2 regions of the Rhizobium sp. Pop5 genome follow, and region 2 is predicted to be linked to the other one. Evidence: predicted binding sites of a transcription regulator. Region 2 holds the regulator's gene; the other holds the start of a gene.

Region 1 (7,134 bases), 390 kb from region 2:
GCGGTCAGCCGCCTGGGCTCGATGCGCAGAGCTGCGGACGATCTCAATCTTAGTCACACCGTCATATCCCGCCACGTCCGCAATCTCGAAGCCTGGTTTGGCACGCGGCTTGTCGATGCCGGACCGCGCGGCATCAGGCTGACGGCGGAAGGCAGAGTTTTTGCCGAAACGGTGGGAGCGGCTTTCGACCTCATCGCCAAATCGACAGCGGAACTGCGCCCGGCAGTCAACCGCACGGTCTTGCGCATCTGGTGCGTGCCCGGTTTCGCGACACGTTGGCTGACGCCGCGCTTCAATCAACTCCAGCTTGCCTTGCCCGGCATCGATTTCGTGATGCGCGCGACCGATCTCGAACCGGATTTCAGCCGTTATGAGGCCGATGTCGACATCCGCTATTCCGAGGAGCCGAGGGGAAATGTCCGCTGGATCCTGTTGGAAAGGCCGCGCATGTTCCCGGTCACCAGCCCCGAATGGATCAGCAGAAACGCTCCGATACGGACCCTCGATGATCTGGTGCGCCAGCCGCTGATCCACGAGGAAAGCCGCGATCAATGGCGGCAATGGTTTCGCAAGGCCGGCTTCGAGCATGAAGTGACCCTGAATGGCCCGCGGCTATGGTCGGCCAACCTGACGGTCGACGCGGCGGTGGCAGGCCAAGGCATAGCACTGGCCACCCGCCTGATCGCCGCGGATGACCTGCGTGCCGGCCGTCTCGTCGAACTGCTGGAAACCGACGTCCGGCTCGGCGGCTATTATTTGGTCGGGCCGCGTGAGCGCTGGAATGAGGTGACGTCGGCCCGTTTCCGAGCATGGCTGCAGCAGTCGATCGCCGAAACCACCGGAGGTCACGCCTCTCATGAAAGCGGTAATCCGGGTCGATAAGCGGCGCTGATCTCACGTCCTCAAGCTTGCCAATCGCAGCGTCTCGCTGACGAATGCGGTTTTGCCGCCCGTGTAGGAATCCCAATCGCCGCCTGCTTCCGCAGCCAGCCGGCGTTTCAGCTCGGCGTAGGCTGTGGCCCTTTCGGGGTGATCCCGGAGATAGTCGCGAAACACGATCCGCTCCCCATGGGCGCGATTATTGGGGCCGCAAAGATAGAGCCTGAGGCCATAAGCGTCGTGATTTCGAGTAAAGGCCCAGCGTTTCTCCCCCATATCGCCATGGAAGACGAAATCGGTAGCGCTGACCGCGTCGATCGCCATCGGCAGAACCTCATCGGAGATCGCGACGACATCGAGGTCGATCTTCGGCTTGGCGGCGAGGCCGGGGACCGACGTGCTGCCGATGTGGTCGATGGAAAGCACGAAGCTGCCGAGCAAGGCAGCGACCTCGGTACTGATTTGGGCAAAGAGCCGCGGCCAGGAGGGATCATAGTCGACCACTTTGATGGCGCGCATTTGCTTCCTCTTGGTCAGTGCACCTCGGCCAGCAGTCCGTCGAGGATCGCGACCATCTTCTTCTCGGCCTCTTCGAGCGAGCCGCTATTGTCGAGCTCCGTCACATCGTAGTCGCCACGCACCGTCAGCGGACCGCGGGCAAGCCGTGCCATGATGTCCTCATGCGTTTCACGTCCGCGCGCCTCCAGCCGGCCGGCCAGCACCTCTGCGCTTGCAGTGACATTGATGACCTTGAGTCGTGGGAAGGCCGCCTGGAAACGGTGAAGCGCGGAACGCGAACCGTTGGCGACGACGACATGGCCTCGCGACAGCGCCACCGAGACTTCGGCCGGAATGCCGTATTTCAGGCCGTGCGCTTCCCACCAGACGGCGAAGGAGCCTGATTGCTCCATGGCCGCAAAGCCTTCGAGGGAGACGGAGAGATGATCCTCGCCGCCGGCGTCCCGGTGACGAGTGATGACGCGGCGGGTGAAATGAACGTCGGCGCGGCCGGCGAAATGCCGAGCGGCAAGGTTCATCAGCGTGTCCTTGCCGGCGCCGCTCGGCCCGACGACGACGACCATGATGCCACGTTCGGCTCCTGCTCCGGGATGGGGTTCGTACGGCATCATGCGACACGGCGTCCCTGGCGCCAGACGGAGCGTGTTACCGGCACGCCATGCGAGCGATGAACGCGGACGAGATCGGCGCGCAGGCCGGTTGCGATCCGGCCGCGATCGTCGAGGCTGACGGTGCGCGCGGGCGTCGACGTCACCATGGCGATCGCCTTCGGCAGCGTGATGCTTTCCACCTCGTCGGCGAGGATGAACGGTGCATGTAACAGGCTGAGCGGCACGTAGTCTGAGGAAAGCACGTCGAGCACGCCCATTTCGGCCAAGTCGCGGGCGGCGATGTTGCCGGAGTGGGATTTGCCGCGCACGATGTTCGGCGCGCCCATCAGCACGCTCATGCCGTGCTCGTGTGAGGCCCGGGCGGCGTCGAAGCTGGTCGGGAATTCGGCAAGGCGCACGCCGTTTTCGATCGCCTCGTCGACATGCGACAGCGTCGCGTCGTCATGGCTTGCGACCGTGATGCCGCGCTCGGCGCAGACCTTGGCGATGGCATTGCGATGCGGCGTCGAATTGCGCGCCGATTCCGCCTGGCGTTTGGCGACGAAACGGGCAAACACCTCGTCGCTCAAGCCCCGCTTCTTCTGGTAATAGAAGATATATTGATCCATCGTCTGGAATTGCCGCTGGCCGGGCGCATGATCCATCAGCGAGACGAGCCGCACATGCCGGTCGTTTTCGAAATCGGCGAAATGTTCGAGCACATTATCCGCCGAAACCTCGCAGCGCAGATGGAGCAGGTGTTCGGCGCGCAGCCTGCCTTCCTTCTCCGCCGCCTGGATGGCGTCCGCCATCTCGCGCATCTCGCCATGTTCGAAGCCGCCGTCCTCGTCTGCGCCCATGCGCAGGCAGTCGAAGACCGTGGTAATGCCTGAGGTCACGATCTGAGCGTCGTGCGCCTGGACTGCGGCGGTCTTGTTCCAGCGGATGCCCGGACGCGGCTGGTAATGGCCTTCGAGATGGTCGGTATGCAATTCCACGAGGCCGGGAATGATGTAATCGCCCTCGAAATCTTCGCCGGCTACCGAATTGCCCTCCGAGATGTCGGCAATCTTGCCGTCGCGAATGAGGATCGATCCTGACAGGATGTCATCCTCAAGAACGATGCGGGCGTTGGAAAACACGGTCTCTTTGCTCATAGCGTAAGGTCTTTCAGCGTTTGGCGCCGGCAAGCGGCAGCCAGGAATGAACTTTGAATGGGGCGCCGCGCGCCTCCTCGGTGAAGACGGCAAGGCCGGAAATCGAAAGTGGCCGGCCGGTGAAATCGGCAAAACGCTTGGCCAGAATTTCTCTCATCACCTCGGCGCGCGTCTCGGGCACCTGGCCGCTCAGCGTCATGTGAAAGCCGAAATCCCCCATGACGTAAGGATAACCCCAGCGCAGCAGATTGGCGCGCTGGCTGTCGCTAAGCTTCTCCGGGTTGCGCCGCGCTAAATCGGCCTCGGAAAGCGCTGCACGGAACGGCTCGAAGGACTTTACCACCTTCGCGGCGAAATCCTGAAGAGGTTGATGAAGAGAACCGGGAACAAGGGCAAAAAAACGGCCGAGCTGGCCGAGCACCAGCTTAGGGATCTCGAAGGCCGGCGTACGGGCGGCAAAATCCTCGGCAACGGTCATGAGATCTTTCTCGGTGACGGAAGCTGCGAGCGAAAATGGCGCCTTGATCGTGGCGTGAAAACCGTAACGGCGAGGGTCGGCGGTCAGTTCGAACTGCTCCGCCGCGCCGAGCTTCTCGTGTTCCGGCGCGGGATAAGTCTCGCCGGTGAAAGCGTCGCGGCCGAGCCAAAGCGAGGCCGCGCCGACCAGGGGATCATCCTGCGGCGGCGAAAAATAGAGAGCGTAGCGCAAGGCTTTTATCCTGGGGATCGTCGAGACGGGGAGCGCAATGTGCAGTGATTTGGCGGCGTACCGCAAGCAGGTTCCCGGCTAAAAGATTTCCGTGACAGAATGATGATGACGGCAGCGCCGCCATCGCCTTTTGGCGGGCGGATCAGTGCGCTTTTGTGCCCATCAGCCGATGGCGCAGCGCATTCGAGGCGGCGTCGAAAAGGAAGACGACGATCAGGATCAGAATGACCATGTAGGCGACGTTTTCCCAGTTGGCATTGGTGCGCATCGCCTCCCAGAGTTTGAGGCCGATGCCGCCCGCGCCGACGGCGCCGATGATGGTAGCGCCGCGCACGTTCGATTCCCATTGGTAGAGCGTCTGGCTGACGATGACGGGAACGATCTGCGGCATAATGCCGTAACGATGGACGAGTACGGTCTCAGCGCCGGTCGATTTGATGCCTTCCCGCGGCTTGTTGTCGATGTTTTCAAGCCCTTCGGAATAGAGCTTGCCGAGCGTGCCCGTCTCGGTCAGGAAGATCGCACCGCTGCCGGCAAGCGGGCCGGGACCGAAGGCGCGCGTCAGGAACAGCGCCCAGATCAGCATGTCGACCGAGCGCAGGAAATCGAAGAAGCGCTTCAGAACCTGGTTCAGGAAGCGGTTCGGCGTGATGTTGCGCGCTGCCATGAAGGCAAGTGGGAAGGCGGCGAGCGAGCCAAGCAGCGTGCCGAGGAAAGCCATGACGATCGTCTGGAAAAGCTTGGTCCAGACGTCGCCATGCTGCCATTCGCTGTTGTTCCAGATGTCGTCGAAGGCGAGCGACAGGTTGGACTGGTCGGGCTTGATGCGCGGGCCGGAAACGATGAGGCTGAGGACTTCGCTTGCCGGCTTGTCGAAGAAGGACGATTGCGTGTCGAAGACGAAATTTGCCCAGCCGAGGAAACGCTTGCGGACCTTCACGCGGTCGACGGAAATGCTGACGTCGCCGGCAAAGCCGAGATCGGCGAGCACGTTGTCATCGTAGACCGTCATCCAGCTCGGCACCGGGCCGACGACTTTCGGCGCGCCGCCTGAAACTTCGACGGGAACGCTGAGGCCGTGCGCGGTCACGATCGTTTCGCTTTTCGAAACGGTGACGCTGCGGCCGGTGCCGCTGATGGAGACGGTGATGCTGCCATCGGGATTGTTGACCACCCAGTCCGGGTGCGGATTGTCGCCGAGCGGCGAGAAACGGGGATAGCGCACCTCGATCGAGCCGTCGTCCTGGATGCGGAAATCCGGCTTAACGTCGTAGCTCACCCATTGGCTGAGATAGATGCCGACGCGCTCCCAATGAGCTTCGGCGAAGAGCTTGGGCAGGTCGAAGAACCAGACGGCATAGAGGCCGTAGAGCAGCGTCGCGATGAGGATCATCAACCCGCCGAAACGCTGGCGGAACGACCGGTGGAAATATTCCGGATAGCGCGCTTCGATCTCGTTCATGCGGTTTGCGTCGATCACCGTCATGGCAGCCTCAATGTTGCAGAAGGAAGGCCTGCTCGCCGACCAGGCGGCGGCGCAGCCATGCGGAGAACTGGTCGACGGCGACGATCGTCACGAAGAGCAGGAGAACGAGCGCCATCGTCTTGGCGCCGAAGCCGCGCGAGATCGAAAGCTTCAGCTCCTCGCCGATGCCGCCGCCGCCGACGGCGCCGATGATGGTCGAAGCGCGCACATTGATCTCGAGCCGCAACAGCGCATAGGAGGTGAAATTCGGCAGCACCTGCGGCAGGGCGGCGAAACGCACACGCTCCCACCAGTTGGCGCCGACGGCTTTCATGCCCTCATGCGGCTTCATGTCGATATTCTCGGCCACTTCGTAGAAGAGTTTGCCGAGCGCGCCGATCGTATGCAGGGTGATGGCGATGATCGCGGCGACCGGCCCGATCGACAGGATCGCCGAAAACAGGCCGGCGATGACGATCTCGGGGAAGGCGCGCAGGAATTCCATCAGGCGCTTGGTCAAGACGCGCAGCGGCCATGAATTCGTCAGGTTGCGGGCGGCAAAGAAGCTCAGGGGAACGGCAAAGACGAAGGCGATGATCGTCGAGATCAGCGCCACGTTGATCGTGACGATCATCAGCTCGAAATATTCGGGAATGTAGAAGGCGCCCCAGATATAGACACGGCCCTTGTCGAAATTGAATTCCTCTCCGCCCTTGTCGTTGACGCTCGCCATGTCGAACAGCGCGCGCCAGACGTCGTTCCAATCCTTGGGAATGAGCCAGCTCAGGAAATCGAAGAGATGCGGCAGGCGCTCGAAGAAATGGCCGGCATTGCTCTCGTCGGCGAAGCGGACGGAGCTCACGAAAGCCGCAATGAGGATAACCAGGCCGAGCACGGTATAGAAGCGGCGCTTGGCGACCATCCGGCCCCAGGCGGTGCCGATCTCCTCAGTGCTCTGCATGTGCGGCTGTGTATCGGCAATAGTCATGGACGCCCCGCCCGGTTACAAAGAAAGGGCGGCCGTTTTCCGGCCGCCCCCCGCATTCCAAAGGCCGATCAGCCGCCGATGGCAGCCTTACGGACTTCGACGACGGTGTTGTAGAAGTCGTGCTTGACGGGAGCGTAGCCCTTGTAATCGCCGCCTTCGATGGCTGCGAAGCACTTGTGATCCTTTTCCGGCAGGGCCGTGAAGAAGGCTGCGAGCTTCGTCTGCCAGTCCTGGCCGAGAGCGTTGCGAACAACGAGCGGGCCGTTCGGGATCAGCGGCGAACGCCAGACTTCGACCAGCTTGTTCGGATCGACGGCGCCCTTGTCGACTTCCTTGCGGAAGGTACCGGAGGTGTAGCCGTCCTTGAAATCGCCGATGCCCGAGGAATCGTCGACGGCGACATCGACCTTGCCGTCGTAAGCGGCAAGAAGGTTGTTCTCATGGCCGCCGTTGAACTGGGTCGAGGCGAAGAACTTGTCGTTCGGCATGCCCGTGTCCTTCGGGATCTGCGTCAGCGGAACGAGATAGCCCGAGGTGGAGTCCGGATCGGCGTAGCCGAGCTTCTTGCCCTTGGCGTCCTGGATGGTCTTGATGCCGGAAGACTTGAGAGCGAGGCCGATCGAGTGGTAGCCCGTCGAGCCGTCCTTCTGCTGCGTCGTCAGGATCGGCGTAACGGCCTTCGGATCCTTGATGTAGACGGCTGCGTAGCCGGAAGCGCCGAGTTCGGCGAAATCGAGCGTTCCGCCGAGCAGGCCCTGGATGACGCCGTCATAGTCGGCGGCCGGGAATAGCGAAACCTTCTCGAAGCCGAATTCCTGCTTCAGATG
Region 2 (7,134 bases):
TCGCTCTTGCCGTCGCCGGCGCCTTCTACGCGCTGCGGGCCATTGCTCCGCGCTTTCGCGCCCGCAACCGCGTCGAGCGCGTCATGCTCTGGGGCCTGCTGCTCGCCTCCTCGATCGCCATCCTGACGACGATCGGCATCGTGCTTTCGATGCTGTCGGAAGCCGCCCGCTTCTTTGCAGCCGTTCCCGCCGGCGACTTTTTCTTCGGCACCGTCTGGGATCCGCGCTTTGCCGGTGCCGGCAGCTCATCCTTCGGTCAGTTCGGCCTCATCCCGCTGCTGCTCGGCACGCTCTATATCGGCTTGGTCGCCATGCTGGTCGCCGTGCCGGTCGGTCTGTTCGCCGCCATCTACATGGCCGAATACGCCTCGCCGAAGCTGCGCGGCGTTGCCAAGCCGCTGCTTGAAGTGCTCGCCGGCATTCCGACGATCGTCTACGGCTTCTTCGCCCTCGTCACCGTCGGCCCATTCCTGCGCGATTTCTCCGCTCAGATCAGCGGCTTGCTCTCCGGCAGCTACACCAATTTCATCCAGGCGCAGAGCGTTCTGACGGCCGGCATCGTCATGGGCATCATGCTGATCCCCTACGTGTCTTCGCTGTCGGACGATATCATCACAGCCGTGCCGCGGGCGCTGCGTGACGGTTCGCTCGGTCTTGGCGCCACACGCTCCGAAACCATCAAGAAGGTGGTGTTGCCGGCAGCACTTCCCGGCATCGTCGGCGCATTGCTGATGACAGCCTCGCGCGCCATCGGCGAAACCATGATCGTGGTGCTGGCCGCAGGTGTTGCCGCCCGCATCCAGATCAACCCCTTCGAGCCGATGACGACGGTGACCGTCAAGATCGTCAACCAGCTGACAGGCGACCTTGAGTTCACCTCGCCGCAGACGCTGGTCGCTTTCGCACTGGGCATCACGCTGTTCTGCATCACGCTTTGCCTCAACATCTATGCGCTCTACATCGTGCGCAAATACCGGGAGCAGTACGAATGACGGATATTGTTTCTCCCACATCAGGCGTCACCGTCTCCAAGGCACCTCCACGCCGCGATATCGGTATCAAGCGCCGCTACGCCGCCGAGCGCCGGTTCCAGGCCTACGGCATCGCCGCCATCGCTTTCGGCCTCGTCTTCCTCTTCATCCTGCTGTGGACGGTGATCGGCAAGGGCTACACCGCCTTCCAGCAGACGGCGATCACGCTGCCGATCGAATTCACCGAGAAGACGATCGACCCGAACAACAAGCGTGCGACCGACCCTTCGGTTCTGGTCGCCGCCAACTACCCGGTTCTGCTGCGTGACGCGATCGTCAAGCAACTGAACATCAATGCCTCAAGCAAGCCTGACGTGCGCGACGCAACGGCCATGCTCTCCAAGGGCGCGCCGATCCAACTGCGCGACATGGTCGTCGCCGACCCGTCGATCATCGGCAAGACCGTCAATGTCACGGTGCTCGCGGACGCTAATGTCGATAGCGCCAACAAGGGCCAGATCGATCTCTCGGTCGATGAGAAGAACCGCAAGGTCAACGACAAGCAGGTTGGTTGGATGAACGAGCTGAAGGCGAGCGGCGCTCTCCATAAGCAGTTCAACACCGGCCTCTTCGTCAACGGCAACTCCAGCCGTCCGGAGGCCGCAGGCCTCGGCGTCGCCCTCATCGGCTCGCTCTACCTGATGCTGATCGTTCTGGCACTTTCGCTGCCGATCGGCGTTGCCGCCTCGATTTATCTCGAGGAGTTTGCGCCGAAGAACCGGCTGACGGACCTGATCGAGGTCAACATCAACAACCTCGCCGCCGTTCCCTCCATCGTCTATGGTCTGCTCGGTCTTTCCGTGTTCATCAACTTCGTCGGCATGCCGCGTTCGGCTTCGCTGGTCGGTGGCCTGGTGCTGACGCTGATGACTTTGCCGACGATCATCATCGCGACGCGTGCGGCTCTGCGCGCCGTGCCGCCGTCGATCCGCGCCGCAGCCCTCGGCCTCGGCGCCTCGAAAATGCAGATGGTCTTCCACCACGTCCTGCCGCTCGCAATGCCCGGTATTCTCACAGGCACGATCATCGGCCTGGCGCATGCGCTCGGTGAGACCGCGCCGCTGCTGCTCATCGGCATGGTCGCCTTCGTCGCCAACGCGCCGGCGACACCGCTCGATCCCTCGACGGCTCTGCCCGTACAGGTCTATATGTGGGCAAACGAGGCCGAACGTGCCTTCGTGGAGCGTACTTCGGGTGCCATCATCGTCCTGCTCCTGTTCCTGATCGTCATGAACATGGGCGCCATCCTCTTGCGTCGTCGCTTCGAGCGCCGCTGGTAAACGGAGTTAAACATCATGAACATGTTGACGGAAGCAGCAGTTGAAAAGGCGCTGGATCGGAAGATGAGCAACGTCCCTTATAAGATGATCGGCCAGGATGTCTCGGTTTACTATGGCGAGAAGCGCGCGCTTTTCGACGTGAACCTGAACATCCGCGAAAACACCGTAACCGCGCTGATCGGCCCCTCGGGCTGCGGCAAGTCGACCTTCCTGCGGAGCCTTAACCGCATGAACGACACGATCGACGGCTGCCGCGTCACCGGCAAGATCACGCTCGACAGCGACGATATCTATGATCCCGATATCGACGTCGTCGAACTTCGCGCCCGCGTCGGCATGGTCTTCCAGAAGCCGAACCCGTTCCCGAAGTCGATCTATGAGAACGTCTCCTACGGCCCGCGCATCCATGGCCTTGCCAAGTCGAAGGCCGATCTCGACCAGATCGTCGAGACCAGCCTGCAGCGCGCCGGCCTCTGGAACGAGGTCAAAGACCGCGTGCACGAATCCGGCACCGGCCTGTCGGGCGGTCAGCAGCAGCGCCTCTGCATTGCGCGCGCCGTCGCCGTCAGCCCCGAAGTCATCCTGATGGACGAGCCCTGCTCGGCGCTCGACCCGATCGCCACCGCCAAGGTCGAAGAGCTGATCCACGAGCTGCGCGAAAATTACACGATCGTCATCGTTACGCACTCCATGCAGCAGGCCGCGCGCGTTTCGCAGCGCACCGCCATGTTCCACCTCGGCAATCTCGTCGAGGAGAACGACACCGACAAGATGTTCACCAATCCGGACGATCCGCGTACCCAGGACTACATCATGGGTCGCTTCGGCTGATTTTGGCGACACGAAGCCTTCCCGTTATTCGAGGATAAAGCCCCATGGCATCGACACATATTTTTTCCGCTTATGATGATGATCTGAAGTTCCTGTCCAGGCGGATTTCCGAAATGGGCGGCCTGGCCGAGCAGATGGTCAGCGAATCCGTCCGCGCTCTCGTCAACGGCGATACCGCGCTGGCGCAGAAAGTCATCTCCGACGACGTGATCCTCGATCACGCCGAACGCGAGATCGGCGACAAGGCGATCGTCACCATCGCCCGCCGTCAGCCGATGGCCTCGGACCTGCGCGAAATCATGGGTTCGATCCGGATCGCCGCCGATCTCGAACGCGTCGGCGACCTCGGCAAGAACACCGCCAAGCGCGTCATCGCCGTCCAGAGCACCGGCGTTCCCCGCAAGCTCGCCCGCGGCCTGGAGCATCTGTCCGAACTGGCGCTCGTCCAGCTCAAGGAAGTGCTCGACGTCTACACGACGCGCGCCGCCGACAAGGCGAATGCGATCCGCGAACGCGACAACGAGATCGACGCGATGTACACGTCGCTGTTCCGCGAACTCCTCACCTACATGATGGAAGATCCGCGCAACATCACGAGCTGCACGCATCTTCTCTTCTGTGCCAAGAACATCGAGCGCATCGGCGACCACGCCACCAACATCGCCGAGACGATCTACTACATGGCAACCGGCGCACAGCCGGAAGGTGATCGTCCGAAGGACGACAGCGCCAACACCGTTGGCGCGGTTACGGAATAACGGTTCCGGACCAGTCGCCCGGACCAGAAGATCGCGTGCGCGCCCATCCGGGCGCGCAAACAGGTCGCAGCCAATTCTGAATTTGCGCAGGATGCATTGCTTAAATCACCCCCGGTTTAAGGATCATGCGCGAGGAGACCGACACGCATGATCCCGAGAGTTGCAGTTGTTGAAGACGAAGAAGCGCTCAGCGTGCTTCTTCGCTACAATCTCGAAGCAGAAGGTTTCGAGGTCGATACCATCCTTCGAGGCGACGAAGCCGAAATCAGGCTTCAGGAGCGCACGCCCGACCTTCTCATCCTCGACTGGATGCTGCCCGGCGTCTCCGGCATCGAGCTCTGCCGGCGCCTGCGCATGCGGCCGGAAACCGAGCGCCTGCCGATCATCATGCTGACGGCGCGCGGCGAAGAAAGCGAGCGCGTCCGCGGGCTTTCGACGGGCGCCGATGATTACGTCGTCAAGCCCTTCTCGACCCCCGAGCTCGTCGCCCGCGTCAAGGCGATGCTACGCCGTGCCCGTCCGGAGGTTCTGTCGACGGTGCTGAAATGCGGCGATATCGAACTCGACCGCGAAACCCATCGCGTCCATCGCAAGAGCCGCGAAGTCCGCCTCGGCCCCACCGAATTCCGCCTGCTGGAATTCCTGATGTCGTCGCCGGGCCGGGTCTTCTCCCGGTCGCAGCTTTTGGACGGCGTCTGGGGCCACGACATCTATGTCGACGAGCGCACCGTCGACGTCCATGTCGGCCGCCTGCGCAAGGCGCTGAACTTTTCCAACATGCAGGACGTTATCCGCACCGTCCGCGGCGCCGGCTATTCGATGGAAGCCTGAGGGCTTCCATTCTAACCGCTGACAATCCTGGCAAAACCCGCGATGTCATCCTCGCCATTCTGCCGAGGGTCTGCACGCGCCGACTTGATCGACAATCCAAAACCTGAGCTTCCGTAAAGCTCCATAAAAAAACGGGCCGCTCGGCCCGTTTCTGATGTCCAGCGATGTCACACGCTCAGCTGACGCGGGCTGCTGCCCTGCGGCGCTCGTTGACCGGCTGGTAGGCAAGCCGCTGATGATAGCTGCAATAGGGCGAGTTGTCGGGGGATTCGCAGCCGCAGAAATGGAAGTCTTCCTTCAGCGGATCGCCGACCGGCCACTTGCAGGTGCGCTCGGTAAGCTCCGTCAGGCCGAGACGGCGGGAAATCGGCACAACCACGTTGCCCTTCGGCACGTATTCCATTTCCTCGATCGTTTCGATCTCGATCTCTTCCTTCAGCATCGTTGCGCCCTGCTGGCGGGTAACGGTGCGGGTGGCGATGCGCGAGGCATAGTTCGGGGCGCGCGGCGCCGACGTAGTACGCTTGGGCGCTCGCGCCGTCGTGGCCGTGCCGCCGGCCTTGGCGCGGCCCGGAAGGCTCAGTCGATGAACCTTGCCGATGACAGCATTCCTGCTCACTCCGCCAAGCTGCGCCGCGATCTGGCTGGCGCTCAGCCCTTCGGACCAAAGCTTCTTGAGTTTTTCGACCCGCTCGTCTGTCCAGTTCATGCCCTGTCTCCACCTTTTGCGTTGGTGATGGCAGAATCCCTCACCGTTGTCCCGGAAGCCTCCGAAACAAGAAACGCCTGATCAATTTTGGTGACTAGTTCCGCCGCATGCAGTCTAGTAATTGAACTTTAACCTAGTGTGAGGCTGACTCCGTGACAAGAGTCGCGTGAATCCGGATGAATCGAATTTCGGGTTTTCCCCAACTTGCTGCCCCTGCGTGTCATTTCTGCAATAATGCCTGTTGAAGACTTGAAATGCCGCTGTACACGCTTGCTGCATGCGCTAAGGGCGCAGTTTTGTTGACATTGCAGCGCGAAAAGGAAATAGTACCGCTTGCCGCCGCGAGGCGGCATTTTTGATTTTTCGGGCCTGGTTTCTTAGCCGGAGTCAGTTGCCCCATAACTTTTAGATCAGGAGATCGCGCCATGGCTGAAGCCGCGCCGCTTTATGACACCTATTCTCGTGCCCCGCTGCGGTTCGAGCGAGGCGAGGGCGTGTGGCTGATCACCGAAAGCGGCGAGCGATATCTCGATTTTGGCGCCGGCGTCGCCGTCACATCGGTCGGCCACAGCAATCCGCATGTTGTGGGCGCGCTGAAGGAGCAGGCCGACAAGGTCTGGCACCTCTCGAACATTTATGAAATCCCGGGTCAGGAGCGCCTGGCAAAGCGCCTGACGGACGCCACCTTCGCCGACAAGGTTTTCTTCACCAATTCGGGTGCGGAAGCGCTCGAATGCGCGATCAAGACGGCGCGCCGCTACCAGTTTTCCAAGGGCCATCCCGAGCGGTTCCATGTCATCACCTTCGAGGGCGCTTTCCACGGCCGGACGCTCGCGACGATCGCCGCGGGCGGCCAGGAGAAATATCTCGAAGGCTTCGGCCCCAAGGCGCCGGGCTTCGATCAGGTGCCTTTCGGCGATATCGAAGCGGTCCGCGCTGCGGTCACCGATGCCACGGCCGCAATCCTCATCGAACCGGTGCAGGGCGAGGGCGGTGTCCGTCCTGCCACCAACGAGTTCATGAAGGCGCTTCGCCAGATCTGCGACGAGAAGGGCCTGCTGCTGATCCTCGACGAAGTTCAGACCGGCGTTGGCCGCACCGGCAAGCTCTTCGCCCACGAATGGTCGGGCATCACTCCCGACATCATGGCTGTCGCCAAGGGCATCGGTGGCGGTTTCCCGCTCGGCGCCTGCCTTGCCACAGCAGAGGCCGCTTCCGGCATGAAGGCCGGTACGCATGGTTCGACCTATGGCGGCAATCCGCTCGCCATGGCCGTCGGCAGCGCCGTGCTCGACATCATCCTCGCCGATGGCTTCCTTCAGCATGTGCGCGACGTCGCGCTGGTTTTCCGCCAGGGCCTCGCCTCGTTGAAGGATCGTTATCCCGATGTGATCGAGGATATCAGAGGCGAGGGGCTGTTGCTTGGCGTCAAGGCCGCAGTCCCCTCAGCCGAACTGCTGCAGGCGATCCGTGCCGCCCATCTGCTCGGCGTGCCTGCCGGCGATAACGTTATCCGCCTTCTTCCGCCCCTCGTCGTCACCGCCGAGGAAGCCCGCGAGGGCCTTGCCCGCATCGAGCGCGCCGCTGAGAGCATTCGCGCGTCCAAGGTCAAGAAGACGGCTTGAACGAGGTAGGAAGACGATATGACACCTAAGCATTTCCTTGATCTTTCGGCGGTCACATCAGCCGATCTC

The links. Region 2 encodes PhoB, which activates phosphate uptake and scavenging genes when phosphate is short. Its sites were predicted from a motif close to TGTCATNNANCTGTCAT; they were not measured.
Region 1: the regulator PhoB is predicted to act here: its motif matches at 3,946-3,962, upstream of NE852_RS22600 (DUF1045 domain-containing protein).

Annotation. Positions count from the first base shown of each region.
Region 1 covers NZ_CP099399.1:4,180,163-4,187,296, forward strand. The annotation lists gene NE852_RS22580 (LysR substrate-binding domain-containing protein) at 1-882, shown strand, start outside; gene NE852_RS22585 (GrpB family protein) at 895-1,398, opposite strand; gene phnN (phosphonate metabolism protein/1,5-bisphosphokinase (PRPP-forming) PhnN) at 1,413-2,006, opposite strand; gene NE852_RS22595 (alpha-D-ribose 1-methylphosphonate 5-triphosphate diphosphatase) at 2,006-3,145, opposite strand; gene NE852_RS22600 (DUF1045 domain-containing protein) at 3,159-3,854, opposite strand; gene phnE (phosphonate ABC transporter, permease protein PhnE) at 3,997-5,340, opposite strand; gene phnE (phosphonate ABC transporter, permease protein PhnE) at 5,348-6,307, opposite strand; gene phnD (phosphonate ABC transporter substrate-binding protein) at 6,376-7,134, opposite strand, start outside.
Region 2 covers NZ_CP099399.1:139,505-146,638, forward strand. The annotation lists gene pstC (phosphate ABC transporter permease subunit PstC) at 1-992, shown strand, start outside; gene pstA (phosphate ABC transporter permease PstA) at 989-2,311, shown strand; gene pstB (phosphate ABC transporter ATP-binding protein PstB) at 2,327-3,142, shown strand; gene phoU (phosphate signaling complex protein PhoU) at 3,187-3,900, shown strand; gene phoB (phosphate regulon transcriptional regulator PhoB) at 4,048-4,731, shown strand; gene NE852_RS02885 (GcrA family cell cycle regulator) at 4,907-5,440, opposite strand; gene NE852_RS02890 (aspartate aminotransferase family protein) at 5,866-7,065, shown strand; gene argF (ornithine carbamoyltransferase) at 7,084-7,134, shown strand, end outside.